Regions from separate parts of the Rhizobium sp. WSM1274 genome, predicted to be linked through region 2. Evidence: predicted binding sites of a transcription regulator. Region 2 holds the regulator's gene; each other region holds the start of a gene.
The links. The regulator HrcA, encoded in region 2, represses chaperone genes, less so after heat shock. The targets are predictions, from matches to a motif close to GTTAGCACTCNCNNNNNGNGAGTGCTAAC.
Positions count from the first base shown of each region.

Region 1: the regulator HrcA is predicted to act here: its motif matches at 2,077-2,105, upstream of N2600_RS06260 (co-chaperone GroES).
Region 3: the regulator HrcA is predicted to act here: its motif matches at 2,233-2,261, upstream of groES (co-chaperone GroES).
Region 4: the regulator HrcA is predicted to act here: its motif matches at 1,243-1,271, upstream of N2600_RS29095 (co-chaperone GroES).

Region 1 is NZ_CP104138.1:1,222,716-1,227,522, forward strand. It holds gene N2600_RS06235 (transglutaminase-like domain-containing protein) at 1-432, opposite strand, end outside; gene N2600_RS06240 (DUF1488 domain-containing protein) at 487-735, opposite strand; gene N2600_RS06245 (hypothetical protein) at 726-1,055, opposite strand; gene N2600_RS06250 (hypothetical protein) at 1,052-1,387, opposite strand; gene N2600_RS06255 (hypothetical protein) at 1,384-1,647, opposite strand; gene N2600_RS06260 (co-chaperone GroES) at 2,159-2,398, shown strand; gene groL (chaperonin GroEL) at 2,448-4,082, shown strand; gene N2600_RS06270 (hypothetical protein) at 4,149-4,541, shown strand; gene N2600_RS06275 (hypothetical protein) at 4,607-4,774, shown strand.
Region 2 is NZ_CP104138.1:3,419-8,225, reverse strand. It holds gene N2600_RS00045 (nucleoside hydrolase) at 1-386, shown strand, start outside; gene grpE (nucleotide exchange factor GrpE) at 429-1,061, opposite strand; gene hrcA (heat-inducible transcriptional repressor HrcA) at 1,173-2,261, opposite strand; gene rph (ribonuclease PH) at 2,390-3,109, shown strand; gene N2600_RS00025 (VOC family protein) at 3,106-3,531, shown strand; gene rdgB (RdgB/HAM1 family non-canonical purine NTP pyrophosphatase) at 3,532-4,176, shown strand; gene hemW (radical SAM family heme chaperone HemW) at 4,186-4,807, shown strand, end outside.
Region 3 is NZ_CP104138.1:579,110-583,916, forward strand. It holds gene groL (chaperonin GroEL) at 163-1,806, opposite strand; gene groES (co-chaperone GroES) at 1,879-2,175, opposite strand; gene N2600_RS02750 (TIGR01459 family HAD-type hydrolase) at 2,570-3,418, shown strand; gene N2600_RS02755 (bifunctional riboflavin kinase/FAD synthetase) at 3,450-4,442, shown strand; gene N2600_RS02760 (RES family NAD+ phosphorylase) at 4,431-4,807, opposite strand, start outside.
Region 4 is NZ_CP104139.1:1,028,095-1,032,901, forward strand. It holds gene groL (chaperonin GroEL) at 1-638, opposite strand, end outside; gene N2600_RS29095 (co-chaperone GroES) at 783-1,097, opposite strand; gene N2600_RS29100 (hypothetical protein) at 1,422-1,712, shown strand; gene N2600_RS29105 (hypothetical protein) at 1,821-2,177, shown strand; gene N2600_RS29110 (DUF2934 domain-containing protein) at 2,224-2,550, shown strand; gene N2600_RS29115 (HD domain-containing protein) at 2,556-2,975, shown strand; gene N2600_RS29120 (cyclase) at 3,104-3,373, opposite strand; gene N2600_RS29125 (hypothetical protein) at 3,418-3,681, opposite strand; gene N2600_RS29130 (HIT family protein) at 3,930-4,436, shown strand; gene N2600_RS29135 (DUF2264 domain-containing protein) at 4,477-4,807, opposite strand, start outside.

The DNA of each region.
Region 1 (4,807 bases), 1.2 Mb from region 2:
GTGGCGGTGGACGAAGTCGCAGATCGCCTGAACGCGGCCCCAACCCGGTGAGACTGTGCCGAACATATCCCACGCAATTTGACTGAGACGATCCGTCTCGCAATAGCGGCTGCCCATCAGGTAGACGAGGCAATCATCCGGCAATTCCGAAACCGGGAGTTCCCTGGCGCCCGGCAGCGACCTGTCCGGTTTGCCGTCGTCTTCGATCGTCGCATCGCCCCATATGGTCAGGTCGCCCGCTGGGGCAACCAGCCGGAGACAGCGGTTGCCGAAGAGATCACGGTAAGTCGAAGTGCGAACATCCGGCGTGGTGAAGACCGTTTCCGGAATTCTGATGTCGGCCGCACGATCATCATGAACCGACAACAGGCATACCAATGCGGTCGGCTGCGGGCAGGTCAGTGTCATTTCATAGCCGTAACGGATCAACATAGAGCGTTCTCTCGCGTCCGGATCCGCCTAGCGGAAATCCGCCGCAGTTAGAGTTTAGAAGGCGCGGCGGCGGTAGGAGTAGGCTTTGCGTGCCACGTCCTGAATGGAGTTGCGCAGGACGTCGAATAACGAAAGCCAATTCGTTTCCGAAGGCTCGGTTCTTTGCAATGCGGTGTCGGATTTCGCCAGAGCGCCAACCTCGATGAAGAACAACACCTGGAACAGGCCGTCATGGCCGACGAAGCGCACAGCATTTCGCGCCGCATCGAAGCTACGGCTTTGGTTCAGGAAGGCTAGCGCCACGGTTGAGCCGGCGGGGTCTCACGAGCACTCCGAGCGGCGTCCGACAGCCTGAGCCATTCCTTCCGGTATCCTATGTTGAGAAGATTGAAGGACATCACGTCTTTTCCGGCGTCCGAACGGCTCTTGCCGGTCAGGGCATGGTCGGCGTGCACTGGAACGCCTGCGGATACACGATAGACGGTCCACGAACGGGCGGATTCGATCCGGCGGTCGTGTTCGATCTCCATGGAGTAGCGGCCGGACGCGCCACATTTGTTTTCCCATGTGCCGACGGCAAAGGCATTCCGTCTTCGTTCGGCTTCGTCTTCATGGCTGTTCACGATGTCAACCTTTCGTCATTCGGGCCGTGGCCAAGGCCAAACGTCCTCTCGATCAGTGTTGCGCCGCTGCCGGCGGGCGAAAGGTTTACCAGTTCCAGACTGTCTTCCGTCGCGACCCGCTCATGACGTTCATCGTCACTGCGGATGCGGTATTGCAGCACATTTCCTCTCAGAGGCAGTGTGGCGGTAATGCGATATGTCTCGGGGAGCTTGGAGGGAACGACCAGGAACCCGTCCTTCACCCGGACGGTTTGCCCCACCTTGAAGATATGTGTTGCCGCCTCGCGTCGGATCGAGCGTCCATTGCGTTGCGGGATGCGCGTAGCGGTCATGATGGTTTGTGGTCCTTTTCGAGCGCGGTTTGGAGATCTGAAAGGTGGACAGGCATCATCTGCTGCGTCGAACTCTGCGCGGCGATCGCCGGCAGGTGGATGAAGGCGCCGACCCGTCGCCAGGCAAGCCTGGAAACGCTGTCGATCGATTCCTCGTCATAGTCGACGCGGTATTCTCCGGCTGGCTGCGCCCCGTCGAAACCGGGCAGGCGGAATGGAGATGAAAAACGGACGACGGTTTCTGTGGTGCGACTTGTCACGGCTGAGGCCTCCGCAGGAATACACTGATGCGTTCCTGTATCGTTGAGATCCGAGCCGGACGAACTCGAGGCTGCCGGTACATCCGCGGTCAGCGCCAAGCTCATTCCGGATCGGAACAGGCGAAATGAACGCCGGAACGACGTCATACATTCGCTATCGAGAATTCAGTGGTGATGGCGGGTCGTAGGTCTCTGACACCGCGAAGCCAAGTCGGCCAAATCGACGAGGCCCATCATTACGCCTTGATTGAGTTTAAATCAAGATAATTCGGATTTATCTATAAAAAACGCCAAATTAACGCGACGACATGCTAAATAAAGTTGAGCGCTGCGGCGAAAAAAATTCTATTCATTTCCAGATTAATACAAAATATCCGCTCAAATTGATTTCCTGAATTTTTCAAGAAATTCCCTGGGTGAACAATATTTCTTGGCACTCCTAACAATCGAGTGCCACGGATGCTATTTATGTACTGCAGCCGCCATACGCGCCGGCAGCAGAAAGACCTCTATGAAATTCCGCTCACTTCACGACCGCGTCGTCATTCGACGTGCGGAAGGCGATGTCAAATCCAAGGGTGGGATCATCATTCCAGACACCGCCAGGGAGAAGCCGCAGCAAGGTGAAGTGGTCGCAGTCGGCCCGGGCTTGCGCGACAAAGGCGGCACTCTGGTCCCGCGCGATGTCGAGGTCGGCGACATCATGGGCATCGTCGAAAAGACCGAAACGGCTGCCGACAAAGCCGCCTGAGGGTCGAATTTCCGACCCGCATCTCAAGACCGAACTGGGAAGAAATATCATGTCTGCCAAGGAAATCAGATTCTCCACCGACGCGCGCGACCGCCTGCTGCGCGGCGTCGAATTGCTCAACAACGCCGTCAAGGTGACGCTTGGCCCGAAGGGTCGCAACGTCGTCATTGACAAGGCCTATGGCGCACCGCGCATTACCAAGGACGGCGTTAGCGTCGCCAAGGAGATCGAACTCGAAGACAAGTTCGAGAACATGGGCGCGCAAATGGTGCGCGAGGTGGCTTCGAAGACCAATGATCTTGCCGGCGACGGCACGACGACGGCAACGGTGCTCGCCGCCTCCATCTTCCGCGAAGGCGCAAAGCTTGTCGCTGCCGGCATGAACCCTATGGATCTCAGGCGCGGCATCGATCTCGGCGTTACCGCCGTCGTCAAGGAAATCCAGGCGAGGGCGATGAAGGTCAAATCGTCAGGCGAGATCGCGCAGGTCGGCACCATTGCCGCCAATGGCGACGCCACCATCGGCGAGATGATCGCCAGGGCGATGGACAAGGTCGGCAATGAGGGCGTCATAACAGTCGAAGAGGCGCGAACCGCCGAAACCGAACTCGATGTCGTCGAGGGCATGCAGTTCGATCGCGGCTATCTCTCGCCCTATTTCGTCACCAATGCCGAGAAGATGCGCGTGGAACTGGAGGAGCCCTATATCCTCGTTCACGAGAAGAAACTCGGCAGCCTGCAGGCGATGCTGCCGATCCTGGAAGCCGTCGTACAGACCGGCAAACCGCTGCTCCTCATCTCGGAAGACGTCGAAGGCGAGGCGCTGGCGACGCTTGTCGTCAATAAGCTGCGTGGCGGCCTGAAGGTCGCAGCCGTCAAGGCGCCGGGCTTTGGTGATCGCCGCAAGGCCATGCTGGAAGACATTGCCGTGCTAACCGCCGGCCAGATGATTTCCGAGGATCTCGGCATCAAGCTCGAGAACGTCACGCTCGATATGCTCGGCCACGCCAAGCGTGTGCTGATCGACAAGGAGACCACCACGATCATCGACGGCTCCGGCGAGAAAGCGGCCATCCAGGCGCGCATCCAGCAGATCAAGGCGCAGATCGAAGACACCACCTCCGACTACGACAAGGAAAAGCTGCAGGAACGCCTGGCGAAACTCGCAGGCGGCGTCGCGGTCATCCGCGTCGGCGGCGCGACCGAGACGGAGGTCAAGGAAAAGAAGGACCGCATCGACGACGCGCTGAACGCCACCCGTGCGGCGGTCGAAGAGGGCATCGTGCCCGGCGGCGGCGTGGCACTGTTGCGCGCGAAGTCGGCGCTCACGGGACTGACCGGGGAGAACGCCGACGTGACGGCGGGCATCTCGATCGTGCTCAGGGCGCTCGAAGCCCCGATCCGGCAGATCGTCGACAATGCCGGGTTCGAGGGCTCGATCGTCGTCGGAAAACTCGCCGGCAGCAATGATCACAATCAGGGCTTCGATGCACAGACGGAGACCTATGTCGATATGATCGAGGCCGGCATCGTCGATCCTGCCAAGGTCGTGCGCACCGCTCTGCAGGACGCCGGTTCGATCGCGGCGCTGCTGATCACCGCCGAGGTGATGATCGCCGACATTCCCGCAAGAGACACTGCGCCTGCTGCCGGAAATGGCGGCATGGGCGCTATGGGATACTGAGGCCAGCCTGAACCGGTCCGGCGTCGCCGGACGGCACAACCCTATAAACTGACAGGGAGAATTCCAATGTCCGTGCAGAGCAGCAGCAAGACGTCGATTACTCAGCGTTTCGACAGTTACCAACCATCCAAGACGCTTCTCGTCTGGGCCTGCGTCGTCACGGCGATCGCCACGATGATCATCGGCTTCAGCTGGGGAGGCTGGGTCACAGGCGGCACATCAAGCAAGGCGGCCGCCGCCGCCGGCGACACCGCACGCGGAGAACTGGCGTCGGCCATTTGCGTCGAGCGGTTCAAGGCCGCGCCGGATGCGGCCGCTAAACTCGTCGAGTTCAAGGCGATTACCGAAGGCTATAAGCAGCGTCAGTTCGTTGAAGCCGGCGGTTGGGCGACCATGCCTGGGCAGACCTCACCCGACAGCCGCAGTGTTCAAGGCTGCGCCACTGCGCTTGCCGTCTGACACCGTTTTGCAGAGCGCTCCGACATATCTGCGGAGCGCTCCCACTGTTGAAGCAGGAAATGACCATGATCCGTTTCGTGAAAAAGAGCGACCCGCAGCCAGCCGCAGACGACGCCGGCGAAAGCGTTAAGAAAATCCGCGAGGCAGCCGCCGAGGGGCCCAAGAAAGCCGCCAACGACAGCACCCGTCGCCGCGCGCCGCAGGCGGCGGAAGATGACGACGCGCTTATCTGAAGTGTGGACTGATGTCCTTGAACATGCCTCCAG
Region 2 (4,807 bases):
TTCCGATCGTGATGATGCCGCTTGATGTGACGCATCAATTGCTGACCCGCAAGGACCGGGTGAAACGCATGGCCGAGATCGGCACGGCGCCGGCAAAGGCCATGGTCGAGATGCTGGAATTCTTCGAACGCTTCGACATCGAGAAATACGGTTCCGACGGCGGGCCGCTGCACGACCCGACCGTTGTCGCCTACCTGCTGGAGCCGGAACTTTTCCAGGGCCGCGACTGCAATGTCGAGATCGAGGTCCAGTCCGAACTCACCGTCGGCATGACGGTCGTCGACTGGTGGCATGTGACCGAGCGCAAGCGCAACGCCAAGGTCATGCGCCATGTCGATGCGGATGGCTTTTTCGATCTGCTGATCGAACGCTTCGCCCGCATCTAACGCTTCGGCTTTTCCTTCTGCACGAGGCAGAAGGAAGGGATATCAGGCGTCTTTCTCGTCGAAGACGGAGTTGGTTTCGGCTTCGGTCGGCTTCGGGCCGCCCTTGGCGACGCCGACCATGGCCGGGCGCAGCACGCGCTCGCCGATGGAGAAGCCTGCCTGCACGACCTGCACGACCGTATTGTTCGGCACGTCGGGGTTCGGCACCTCGAACATTGCCTGATGGAAATTCGGATCGAACTTCTGGCCAACCGGCTCAAGCTTGCGAACGCCGTGGCGCTCGAGAGCCGACAGCATGGCGCGCTCGGTCATCTCGACACCCTCGATCAGCGTGCTCAGGCCGGCATCGGCGGCAGCCTTGGTCTCCGGAGGGATGGCATCGAGCGCGCGGCGCAGATTGTCCGAGACGGCGAGCATGTCACGAGCAAAGCCGGCGACGGAATAGGACTTGGCATCCTTTACCTCGCGCTCGGTGCGCCGGCGCAGATTGTCCATCTCGGCAGCAAGGCGCAAATAGCGGTCGCGCAGCTCGCCGTTTTCGGCTTTCAGAAGCTCGATTGGGTCCGGCTGGGCGGGCTCTTGCTGCGCAGTTTCGTTCTCGACGTAGGCGGCAGCGTCGGCTGCGGCATCGGCCGCAGTTGCGTCAGGTCCGTTTTTCGTCGTGTCATCGGTCATGACGGTCTCCGGTTGGTGTCTTCAGATGCGCCCGATATCGAGGTTTGACCGAAAAAAATCAAGTCTGCGTGACAAAGAAGCGAAAATTCCGCGTGCTTGGCGGTTGCTGCGTCAAAGCTGATTGCGCGAAAGGCGGGAAACGAGCTGGGCTGTATAGTCCACCATCGGCACGATGCGGGAATAATTGAGCCGCGTCGGGCCGATGACGCCGACGGCACCAACGATGCGATCGTCGTCGTCACGATAGGGCGCGACGATGAGCGATGAGCCGGACAGCGAGAAGAGCTTGTTTTCCGAACCGATGAAAATGCGCACACCCGGGCCGCTTTCGGCGAGATTGAGGATCTCGATCAGGCTGTCCTTCTTCTCGAGATCATCAAACAGCAGCCGCAGCCGGTCGAGATCGTCGGCGCCGGCGAGGCCTTCGAGCAGGTTGGCGCGGCCGCGGATGATCAGCTGCGTCGGCTTCCCCTCATCCGGGCTCCCAGCCCAGACAGCAATGCCGCGCTCGACCAGATCGCGCGACAGGGCATCGAGCTCGTGACGGACGTCGTCCTTCAGGCGGCTCAATTGTTTGCGGAGCTCCGGCAGGGTCTGGCCGGACATATGGGCATTGAGAAAATTCGCCGCCTCCGTCAGCTGCGAGGACGTGACGCCCGCCGGCAGCTCGATAATGCGGTTTTCCACCTGATCATGATCGCCGACGAGCACGGCCAGCGCCTTTGTCGGTTCGAGCCGGATGAACTCGACATGTTTCAGCACCGGATCGCTTTTCGAGGTGATGACGAGGCCCGCGCCGCGCGAAATGCCCGACAACATGCGGCTTGCCTCGTTCATCATCGATTCAACGGGATTGCCGCCGCTTTCGGCCCGCAGCTGACGGTCGATGTTGGCGCGCTCCTCGGCGGAGAGGTCGCCGACCTGCATGAAGGCATCGACGAAGAAGCGCAGGCCGATCTGGGTCGGCAGCCGGCCGGCGCTGACATGCGGCGAATAGATCAGGCCGAGCTCTTCGAGATCGCTCATGACGTTGCGCACCGAGGCCGGCGACAGCGACATCGGCAGGATACGGGACAGGTTGCGCGAACCGAGCGGCTCGCCGCTTTCCAGGTAACCTTCGACGATGCGACGAAAAATTTCCCGGGAGCGCTCGTCCAGCGCAGCTACGGCATCCGAAACCGACGTCGACCTGATGCCCATGAAGCTTTCAAACCCATGCTGATGATACTTCCCGAAAAGTAAGTCAAACTCACACCCGTGGCAAAAGGGAATTTGCAAATGAGCGCCGCCAATCGTAGAAGCGGTCAAATAAACCCCAGGAGATAAGAATGCGGCCTTCAGGCAGAAAAATCGACCAGATGCGCAAGGTCTCGTTCGAGCGCAATTTTTCCAAGCATGCGGAAGGCTCCTGCCTGGTGAAATTCGGCGATACGCATGTACTCTGCACGGCGAGCCTCGAAGAAAAGACGCCGCCATGGCTGCGCAATTCCGGCAAGGGCTGGGTCACGGCCGAATACGGCATGCTGCCGCGGGCGACCGGCGAACGCATGAAGCGCGAAGCCGCCGCCGGCAAGCAGGGCGGTCGCACCCAGGAAATCCAGCGGCTGATCGGCCGGTCGCTGCGCGCCGTCGTCGACCTGCAGGCGCTCGGCGAACGGCAGATCACGCTCGATTGCGATGTCATCCAGGCCGATGGCGGCACACGGACAGCCTCGATCACCGGCGGCTGGATCGCGCTTTACGACTGCCTGAAATGGATGGAAAGCCGCAACATGATCAAGGTCGACCGGGTCCTGAAGGATCATGTCGCCGCCATTTCCTGCGGTATCTTTGCCAGCCAGCCGGTGATCGATCTCGATTACCTGGAAGACTCCTCGGCCGAGACCGATGCGAACTTCGTCATGACGGGCACCGGCGGGATCGTCGAGATCCAGGGCACCGCCGAAGGCACGCCGTTCAGTGAGGGCGAATTCACCTCGCTGATGCAGTTGGCCAGAAACGGCATCGGCGAACTCGTGGCACTGCAGAAGCAAGCCGTCGAAGGATGAACCCCATGCTGGAAGGCATGTTGGAAACGGCGCTCTATGCGCGGGATCTCGATAAGGCCGAGACGTTCTACGAAGACGTTCTCGGGCTTGAAAAGATCGCGCGGGCCGCCAACCGGCATGTCTTCTTCCGCTGTGGGCCCGGCGTTCTCCTGATCTTCAATCCCGAGGAAACGGTGAAGCCGCCGGCGCCCGAAGCACTGCAGGTGCCGCCGCACGGCACGAACGGCCAAGGCCACGCCTGTTTCCAGGTGTCCGGCCGCAATATCGATGCCATGGCTGAACGGCTGTCGGCGGCGAGCGTTGCGATCGAATCCGAGGTGCGCTGGCCGAACGGCGGCCGCTCGATCTATTTCCGCGATCCGGCCGGCAACAGCCTGGAATGCGCGGAGGCTAAAATCTGGGGCATCGAACAGGAAATCTGAATGCGCAAGCTTGAAACGAAGACCATCGTCGTCGCCAGCCACAATGCCGGCAAGATCCGCGAGATCCAGGAATTGATCGGGCCGCTCGGCTTCACCGCCAAATCGGCCGCCGAGCTGAACTTCGTCGAACCGGATGAGACGGGCACGAGCTTCGAGGAGAATGCGACGATCAAGGCGGTCGCATCGGCCAATGCATCAGGCATGCCGGCGCTTTCGGACGATTCCGGGCTGGTGGTCGACGCGCTTCGCGGCGATCCTGGTGTCTACACCGCCAATTGGGCGGAGACATCCAACGGCACGCGCGATTTCGACATGGCGATGGCAAAGGTGGAAAAGGCGCTGCAGGATGCGGGCGCGACAGAGCCGGAACAGCGCAGGGCGCGTTTCATCAGCGTGCTCTGCCTTGCCTGGCCGGATGGGCATACGGAGCTGTTCCGCGGCGAGGTGGAAGGCAGCGTCGTCTGGCCGCCGCGCGGCACCCAGGGCTTCGGTTATGATCCGGTCTTCCAGCCTGCGGGCTACGACATCACCTTCGGGGAAATGAGCGGCGAGGAAAAACACGGCTGGAACGTCGGCAAGCCGCAAGCGCTGTCGCACCGGGCCCGTGCCTTCAAACTCTTTGTCGAAACCTGCCTGGAGGCATAGAGTCGGTCCGTGGGCAATTTCGATACGCCAAGCACCTCGCGCGACGCGGCTCTGCTGCCTGATACCGGCGAGCCGGGCTTCGGCGTCTATGTGCATTGGCCCTTCTGCGCGGCGAAGTGCCCCTATTGCGACTTCAACAGCCATGTGCGCCACCAGCCGGTGGACCAGGAGCGCTTTACATCTGCCTTCCTGAAGGAGATGGCGGCGGTCCGGTCGCTCAGTGGGCCGAAGACGGTGACAAGCATCTTCCTGGGGGGCGGCACGCCGTCGCTGATGAAGCCGGAAACGGTTTCCGCCATTCTCGACGGCATTGCGCGGCACTGGCATGTGCCTGATGGCATCGAGATCACCATGGAGGCCAACCCTTCGAGCGTCGAGGCCGAACGTTTCCGCGGCTACCGGGCGGCGGGTGTCAATCGCGTCTCGCTTGGGGTGCAGGCGCTGAATGACCGGGATCTGAAATTCCTCGGCCGGCTGCATGATGTCGCCGACGCGCTGAAGGCGATAAGGCTGGCGCGCGACATCTTTCCGCGCATGTCCTTCGACCTGATCTATGCCCGGCCCGACCAGACAGTCGAGGAGTGGGAAAAGGAACTGAAGGAGGCGATCTCCTACGCGGTCGACCATCTTT
Region 3 (4,807 bases), 580 kb from region 2:
CCGAGAGCCGCCCTTCCTATTCCGGATTCCGGAATGGTTGTCAGTGATGGCTTTCGCCTATCACATCATGTCCATTCCGCCGGTTCAGCGCGCTTGACGCGCTGAACCATCTTTAAATGATGGGCGGATTCATGAACGATGCTGTGAAAGGCCGTTGCCCTATCACATCATGTCCATTCCGCCCATGCCGCCCATGCCGCCCGGCATGCCGCCGCCAGCCGATTCTTTCTTCGGCAGTTCGGCGATCATGGCTTCGGTGGTGATCAGCAGCGATGCAACAGAAGCAGCGTTCTGCAGCGCCGTGCGAACGACCTTGAGCGGGTCGACGATACCCATGGCGATCATGTCGCCATATTCGGATGTCTGGGCGTTGTAGCCGAAGTTGTCTTCGTTCTTGTCGAGGACCTTGCCGACAACGATCGAGGCTTCGTCGCCTGCGTTTTCAGCGATCTGACGAACGAGCGACTGCAGGGCGCGGCGAACGATATTGATGCCGGCTTCCTGGTCGTCGTTTACACCCTTGACGGTGATCTTCGTGGAGGAGCGGAGCAGAGCGATACCGCCGCCGGGGACGATACCTTCCTGAACAGCAGCGCGGGTCGCGTTGAGCGCGTCGTCGATGCGGTCCTTCTTTTCCTTCACTTCGACTTCGGTCGAGCCGCCGACGCGGATGACGGCAACGCCGCCGGCGAGCTTGGCAAGGCGCTCCTGCAGCTTCTCGCGGTCGTAGTCGGAGGTGGTTTCCTCGATCTGGGCCTTGATCTGGGCAACACGGCCTTCGATATCGGACTTGGCGCCCGAACCGTCGACGATCGTGGTGTTTTCCTTGGAGATCGAAACCTTCTTGGCACGGCCAAGCATGTCGAGCGTGACGGATTCGAGCTTGATGCCGAGATCTTCGGAGATGACCGTACCGCCCGTCAGGATGGCGATGTCTTCGAGCATGGCCTTGCGGCGGTCGCCGAAGCCAGGCGCCTTGACGGCAGCGATCTTGAGGCCGCCGCGCAGCTTGTTGACGACGAGCGTTGCGAGGGCTTCGCCTTCGACGTCTTCAGCGACGATGAGGAGCGGCTTGCCGGTCTGGACGACGGCTTCGAGAACCGGCAGCATCGACTGCAGGTTCGACAGCTTCTTCTCGTGGAGGAGAATGAAGACGTCTTCGAGGTCGGCGATCATCTTTTCCGGATTGGTGACGAAGTAGGGGCTGAGGTAGCCGCGGTCGAACTGCATGCCTTCGACGACTTCGAGTTCGGTTTCGGCGGTCTTGGCTTCTTCGACGGTGATGACGCCTTCGTTGCCGACCTTCTGCATGGCTTCAGCAATGTCGAGACCGACCTGCTTGTCGCCATTTGCCGAAATCGTGCCGACCTGTGCAACTTCTTCCGAGGTCGAGATCTTCTTGGCCTTGGCCTGGAGATCCTTCACGACGTCGGCAACAGCAAGATCGATGCCGCGCTTCAGGTCCATCGGGTTCATGCCGGCTGCAACGGCCTTGTTGCCTTCGCGAACGATCGCCTGGGCAAGAACGGTTGCCGTCGTGGTGCCGTCGCCGGCGATGTCGTTGGTCTTCGAAGCAACTTCGCGGACCATCTGGGCGCCCATGTTTTCGAACTTGTCTTCGAGTTCGATTTCCTTGGCGACCGAAACGCCGTCCTTGGTGATGCGCGGAGCGCCGAAGGACTTGTCGATGATGACGTTACGACCCTTGGGGCCGAGCGTGACCTTCACTGCATCGGCGAGAATGTCGACGCCGCGCAGCATCTTTTCGCGCGCGGTGCGGCCAAACTTGATTTCTTTAGATGCCATATTAGTAACTCCTGAATTCGAGTTGTTCGGGCAAAACGCCCGTCAGCCATTTCGGGAAAGCAGGTCGGCCGATCAGCCGATGATGCCCATGATGTCGGCTTCCTTCATGATCAGAAGGTCTTCGCCGTCGATCTTGACTTCGGTGCCGGACCACTTGCCGAACAGGATGCGGTCGCCAGCCTTGACGTCGAGTGCGACGACCTTGCCGGACTCATCGCGTGCGCCGGAGCCGACGGCGACGATTTCGCCTTCCTGCGGCTTTTCCTTGGCGGTATCGGGAATGATGATGCCGCCCTTGGTCTTGGCTTCGGACTCAACGCGGCGAACAACGACGCGGTCGTGAAGGGGGCGGAAGTTGGTGCTTGCCATTGTCTAATCCCTCGATCGAATGACATTCGCGGACCGGAGTGGCCCACATGGACAGATGTTAGCACTCCCTTGCGGTGAGTGCTAGCGACGAGCATTTAGGGATGGCTCCGAAAGGAGTCAATGAGAGCAGTCACGAATTTTTGTGCCGGAATTGTGAAGAGGCCTGAGAATAGTCTGAGATTGCGGCCGAAACGCCGGCGCGGCCGAACTTTGCCGAAGTCGTCCGCCGTCGGCGAGCTGCCGCTTCGGGATAATCGTCAAACCCCTTGCCGATCCGCACGCTCGGATCGCCTTCCCGAGTTCTTCGCAGGAGCCGGGCAGCGAAGAAATTTCCTTGCCATCGCCTTGCGCCTTTGCAATGTCACCGGTGACTGAAGCAAATCGGGAAATCGGAATGGCCAGGCGGATAGAAAACTTCTCGGAGATATCAGGTCACTATGATGTGGTGCTCTGCGATGTCTGGGGCGTCGTTCACAACGGCGTCGATCCGTTCCCGAAGGCGGCCGCGGCCCTTGAAGCGGCGCGCGAGAACGGCGTCGCCGTCGTCCTCATCACCAATTCGCCGCGCCTTTCCTGGCAGGTGGTCGAGCAGCTGCGCCATATCGGCGTTCCCGACAGCGCCTATGACAGGATCGTCACCTCTGGCGACGTCACGCGCGGTTTGATCGCCGAAGGGCCGAAGACCGTCTTTCTGCTCGGCCCCGAGCGCGACAAAGCGCTACTCGAAGGCATTGGCGTCGAACGCCGGCCGGCGGGCGAAGCGCAATCGCTGGTCTGCACCGGCTTTTTCGACGACGAGACGGAGAAGCCGGAAGATTACACCGATATTCTTCTCGATTTCAAAGCCCGCGACGTGCCGATGATCTGCGCCAATCCCGACCTCATTGTCGAGCGCGGCCATCGCATCATCCCCTGCGCCGGCGCTATGGCCGCCTACTACCAGCAGCTCGGCGGCAGTACCCGCATCGCCGGCAAACCGCACCGGCCGATCTACGAGGCAACACTTTCGGCGGCCCGCGAGCTTCGCGGCGATTTCCCCGTCGAGCGCGTGCTGGCGATCGGCGACGGCATGCCGACCGATGTGCGCGGCGCCTTGAATTACGGCCTCGACCTTCTCTACATCAGCGGCGGTATCCACGCCAAGGAATATACTCTCAACGGCGAGACCGACGAGGCGATCCTCAACGCCTATCTCGAACGGGAAAACGCCGCGCCGAAGTGGTGGATGCCCCGCCTTGCATGAAGACACGCCTTGCATGAAGAGAAGCCAGCCGATGACCGTCTTCCACCGCAATGAAACCCGCGAACCCCTGCCAGCCCATCTGAAGGGCGGCGTCATTGCCATCGGCAATTTCGACGGCGTGCACCGCGGCCATCAGTCGGTGCTGAACCGAGCGCTCGAAATCTCCAAGGCGCGCGGCATCCCCGCTTTGGTGCTGACCTTCGAGCCGCATCCGCGCACGGTCTTCCGGCCGCAGACGCCGGTCTTTCGGCTGACGCCGGCGCCCCTGAAGGCCCGCATCCTGGAAACGCTGGGTTTCAGCGCCGTTATCGAATATCCCTTCGATTACGAATTCTCGCAGCGCTCGGCCGATGATTTCATCCATTCGATCCTGAAGGATTGGCTCGGCGCCTCCGAAGTCGTCACCGGCTTCGATTTCCATTTCGGCCGCGGCCGCGAGGGCGGTCCCGCCTTCCTGATGAATGCCGGCAATACCTACGGCTTCGGCGTCACCCTGATCGATGCCTTCCGCGACGAAAACGCCGATGTCGTCTCTTCGAGCCATATCCGCGCGCTCCTCAACGAGGGCAATGTCAGCGAAGCCGCCGGCATGCTCGGTTACCGCTATACGGTGGAAGCCGAGGTGATCGACGGCGAAAAGCTCGGCCGCCAACTCGGTTTCCCGACGGCCAACATGCGCCTGCCGCCGGAGGTCGATCTTGCCGCCGGCATCTACGCCGTCCGCTTCCGCCGTCAGGACGGCACGCTCCACGACGCCGTCGCAAGCTACGGCCGCCGTCCGACGGTGACGGAAAACGGCGCGGCGCTGCTCGAAACCTATCTTTTCGATTTCAACGGCGATCTCTACGGCCAGCTCTGCTCCGTCTCCTTCTTCGGCTATATTAGACCTGAGCTGAAATTCGACGGCCTCGATCCGCTGGTCGCCCAGATCAAGCGCGACGAGGAAGAGGCGAGGGCACTGCTTGCGGGTGTTAAGCCGCTCGGCGCGCTTGATCGGAAACTCTGTTTTTCCTCAGCGCAATAGTCGGCTGTCGAAAGGATAGCGGATCGTTTTTTCGATTGTCAGGCGCGACGCGTCCGGATGACGTGGATTGACAAGGATATTCGCGGCCTCCGGCATGATTGCCGATGGGACGCGCAGGAGACAGAAATCATTGTCTTCCAGTAATTTGCTGCCACGGTCGCGCGTCAGGCTGGTCTGGTTGATCGCAGCAGGATCGATCCCGATATCGAAGACTTCGATGTCGTCCGGGCAATGGATTTTCAGGAGCTGAAAATCTCTCGGAATTTGATGCAGGTCGACCTGTACCAGAATTTCGAGGAGCGCAGTCGACGGGTGATCACAGCAATAGACGACGGGAATTCCCTGATGATGCCATCGTCCTGGTG
Region 4 (4,807 bases), on a different replicon from region 2:
ACCCGCATCTTGTCGGCATTTGTCACGAAATAGGGGCTGAGATAGCCGCGGTCGAACTGCATGCCTTCGACGACTTCGAGTTCGGTTTCGGCGGTCTTGGCTTCTTCGACCGTGATGACGCCATCATTGCCGACCCTTTCCATGGCATCCGCCAAAAAGCGGCCAATTTCGGCATCGCCGTTGGCGGAGATTGTGCCGACCTGGGCAATCTCCGAGTTATTCGAGATCTTGCGGGCGTTGGCCTTCAGTTCCGCGACGATGGCCGCGACCGCTAGATCGATGCCGCGCTTCAGGTCCATCGGGTTCATGCCCGACGTAACGGCCTTGGCGCCTTCCTTGACGATTGCCTGGGCCAGCACCGTTGCGGTCGTGGTGCCGTCGCCGGCGATGTCGCTGGTCTTCGAAGCAACTTCGCGGACCATCTGGGCGCCCATGTTTTCGAACTTGTCTTCGAGTTCGATTTCCTTGGCGACCGAAACGCCGTCCTTTGTGATGCGCGGCGCGCCGAACGACCTGTCGATCACGACGTTGCGGCCCTTCGGGCCGAGGGTCGCCTTCACGGCGTTGGCCAGGATGTCGACGCCACGCAGCATCTTCTCGCGGGCTTCGGTGCTGAATTTGATTTCTTTAGCAGCCATGTCCTCACTCCTTCATAGCCAGCCAGAGCAATTCCAGGAAAAGTGCGTTTTCGCTCGGAATTGCGTAAAATAAAAGCTTGGAACGGTTCTGCGTTTCCATGAAAAGCTGAAGCGCTCCAGCATCGACCGATGTCAGCCGGGACCTCAGGCGGCCTGCTTCTTTTCGCCTTGGGCCTCGATGATGCCCATCACGTCGCTTTCCTTCATGATCAGCAGGTCTTCGCCATTGATTTTGATCTCGGTGCCGGACCATTTGCCGAACAGGATGCGATCGCCGACCTTAACGTCGAGCGACTGGATCTGGCCGGCTTCGTTGCGCGCGCCGGGGCCGACGGCGATGACCTCGCCTTCCTGCGGCTTCTCCTTGGCGGTGTCTGGAATGATGATGCCGCCCTTTGTCTTTTCTTGTGAATCGACCCGGCGGACGAGAATGCGGTCATGAAGCGGTCGGAACGACATATCTTCCTCCATCGACAAACAATGATGACGTTGTTCCCGCGGCCGGACCGGATAACCGATCCGGGCGGGTGCAGGTTCGCGCGCGCGCCTTGCGCGAATGATCTGGTTCGAGGGTTCAGCAATTTCAAGAGGCGACGAAAGAAAAATTAGCACTCTCCGCCGGAGACTGCTAACGCCCGACAGGGAACAGACAATCCGCTCCTGCGTTCGAATAAAAAGGCGAATGGCATTGAGGCTTGAATCCGGATTTCGCCATTCCTAGTTCTGTGGTGGCCGAGGCTTGATGAGCTCGGCCACCGTCCCACGTCTTTAGGAGTGAGTGACATGGAAGAGAACACCAAACTGATCAAAGACCTCAGTATCGAGGAACGCGAGGAAATCTTCGTCGATATCGCTCGTACGCTGGAGGACACGGCGCGTGAGGCCCTTGTCGAAGGCAATACGCATTTTGCGGCACTTTCCAACAACATGGCCGAAGCGATCCGCGTCAACGCCGACGAACTCGCCCGTGACGATCCGGAAAATGCCGAGCTGGTATTGCAGCAGGCAACGGCGATGATCTCACAATTCGAAGCCGTGCACCCCTATCGGATGGTGAGCATGGCCGTGCATTGATCGCGCCCCGGGCGATGCGGCTCGCCACCCGCCCAATCATTCTCTAAACGCGCGCGGAACTCTCCTCGTTTGCAGAGGTTATTGGATCACAACATCGAAAGGTGACCCATGACGACTTCTAGATCCAACGTGCCGCCAGAGAGCGGCACGGACGATGCCCGGTCCGCCGATACCGAACGGGCCGAGATCGATCGCCAAAGGGCATTGGCAAACGCCCTGCGCAACGCGAGGTCGGCATCAGATCGCGATAGCGGCACCGGAACCCCAAGCCTGAAGCTTGCAATGGACTATCTTAGCCTCGGTGGCCACCGCCGATCCATGATCGACGACAATATCACCGACGTTCGCCAGTGGGATGAGGATCCGCCGGAGGCGGAACGGTTCTGGAAGGAACGGGTGGAAACGCTTCCAAAGGATCAACGCAAACAGGTGGAGGATTTCCTTCCAACCATCAACACGCCTTGAAGAGTCGCTCTTCGGACGGCTCATCCCAATGCGCTTGGAGAAGGCCATGGCTATAGACAAGCACGAGCAGATTCGCCAGCGCGCCTACGAAATCTGGGAGGCCGAGGGCCGCCCGGAGGGCGCCGACAAGCGCCATTGGCTGCAAGCCTGCGACGAACTGGCCGGTGAGGATGAGCACGAGACGCTGCAGGACCTGCTCGATGAAGACGACAGGGATGATGCGGCCCTGCTTCAGGGCGCCGGTGAAAGCGGCGATTTCGATCGGCCAAGAACGAGGCCTGTTCAGGCCGCCAAGGCTCCGGTGCCTGACATCGAGATGACGACGGGCGAAAGACCTTCCACGCGGAAGATCAGGAAGACCGAAGGGCCGTGATCGTCATGCAGCATCTCGACCATGCCATCCAGATCGCACTTACGGCCCATGAAGGTCAGTCAGACAAGACCGGCCAGCCGTTCTTCGAGCACTGCCAGCGGGTAGCCCTTCTCGTTTCCGGCGACGAGCCACGAACGGTTGCCTACCTTCATGACGTCGTCGAGAAGGGAAACGGCTGGACGCTCGACAGGCTGAGGGAGGAAGGCTTTCCGCCGGCGATCATCTCCGCGGTAAATGCTCTGACACGGCGGCCGGACGAGCCGGACGACGACTTCGTCAGGCGTGCGGCATCAAACCCGCTGTCCTTGCCCGTCAAACGGGCCGATCTCGAAGACAATCTCCGGCAGGCCGAACAGGCCGGCAAGAAAACGGAAAAATACCAGCGCGGACTGGATCTCCTGCGCGACATAACGAGCGGATCATAATTTTACGCAGTTCGCCGGCACTGTCACCAAGGTCGGCAATCGGGCAAGCGTCCACTACCCGCCTTCATGTCATGCATCGAACGCCGGCGGCCTCCGTGGCACAGCGGCGGAGGCCATTTTGGCCCATTTCATGCTTTGTTGGCAAACCACACCGTCGGCGCGCCGAGCACGCCTGCCGTACGCATCGCCGTCTTCAGCTCGTCCAGCTTGCTGAATGCCTGCGCCGCTTCAAACGTGGCGAACTCGTGGGTGACGGTAATATCGTTCGGATTGTCGATGGCGCGATATACGGCCTGCGCCGTCACCCCGTTGGCCTTCTGCACCTGATGAAACGCATCATATGTCTTGCGCCAAGTGGCGTAGTCGGAAACCTCGTGCCTCACGAATAATGTCGTCATATCATCCTCCCGCGTTGCGTTTTCAAGTTCGGTTCAGACGCGTGTTACGATTGCACGAGGAACGTCATGGTCTCGGGCAAGACGCCGTCACTCGCCATCGCATCGGCCGCCGCCTTGGTCTGCATGAAGGCCATCAACTTATCCGTATCAGCAACGTCCATGACCAGGCCGACATGGTTGGACGTCTGAGGATCCGTAAACGTGCGAATGTTCGTGACGCCGATCGGTTCGAATATCTGTTTGCGCATCGGTGAAGCGAGCCAGTGTTTCGTGTCCTTGACATTGTGATGGACCATTATGGTTGGCATTGCATCCTCCTCTGGCCTTGAAAAATGAAAGGCCAGTACATCCCTACGCTTTGCCCAGCTGTAGTTCAACAATATTACGATGAACGGATATTTTGCTATTTTATCGAAGATATAAATATAATTACTTGGAGTAATCCGAAAATATTACGGTTGGCAACCGGTCTTGGCGCGTGTTATTTTCGCGACGATGGCTTTTGCAATAGTTCCGGCGTCCGGGACCGCCGCGCGTGAGACGACAGAGGCTCAGAATGACCGAACGCCAACCATTTGATCTCAAGGCTTATGGGCACGACATTAGAAAAAGGCCATGCTTTATCTGCGGCTTGGTCAGGAACGACCCTGACTTCTTTCACCATCGCGTTTTTGAAGACGACGAGACGATCATTTTCCTGAGCAAATATCCCACTCTATCGGGTTATTGCATCGTCTGTCCGAGGGAGCACCGTGAGGATCTGGCGCGGGACATGTCGACGGATGAATATCTTCGATTACAGGAGAAGGTGCATGTCTTGGCGCGCGCCCTCAAGAGCGTGTTCGACGCCGAGCGAATTTATGTGCTTTCGCTCGGCAGCCAACAAGCCAATAGCCACCTGCATTTTCATGTCGTTCCCTTGCCTTCAGGTGTACCTCTTGAAGAGCAGCAATATTATGCACTGATGGCGGAATACGGGGTTTTGCAGATACCTGACGATCAAATGGCACAGTTGGCGCAGCGCATCTCTGAAGCATACCGTTCCGAGCTGACCGCACGATAATCAATCTCCTGGCTCCCGGTTGAACCCGAATGCCCCCAAGCTACGTCCCGAGGGCGAATGCCGGCACCGGGGTGCCTTTTTCGCGAAAGAGCCGTTCCACCTCGTCGAGGCGGGGACAGGCCGGCGGATTATCGAGCGCCTTTGCCCAGTTTTCACGGCTGGGCAGGGCCATCGCGGCGGTCACCAGCACGGTGGTGCCTGGGCCGCTTTCGCCGCGTAGCTGCGGCAGCAGGGTCTTGGCGTGGATGAGATTGGTGTTCGGGATCGGGCTCATCGCATGGCCGGCCCTCGGATTGGGCGATAGATCGACGATGGCGCTGACGTCGGTCCGTCCGTACCAGACGGCCCGGCCATCGCTTGCATCGGAGCGA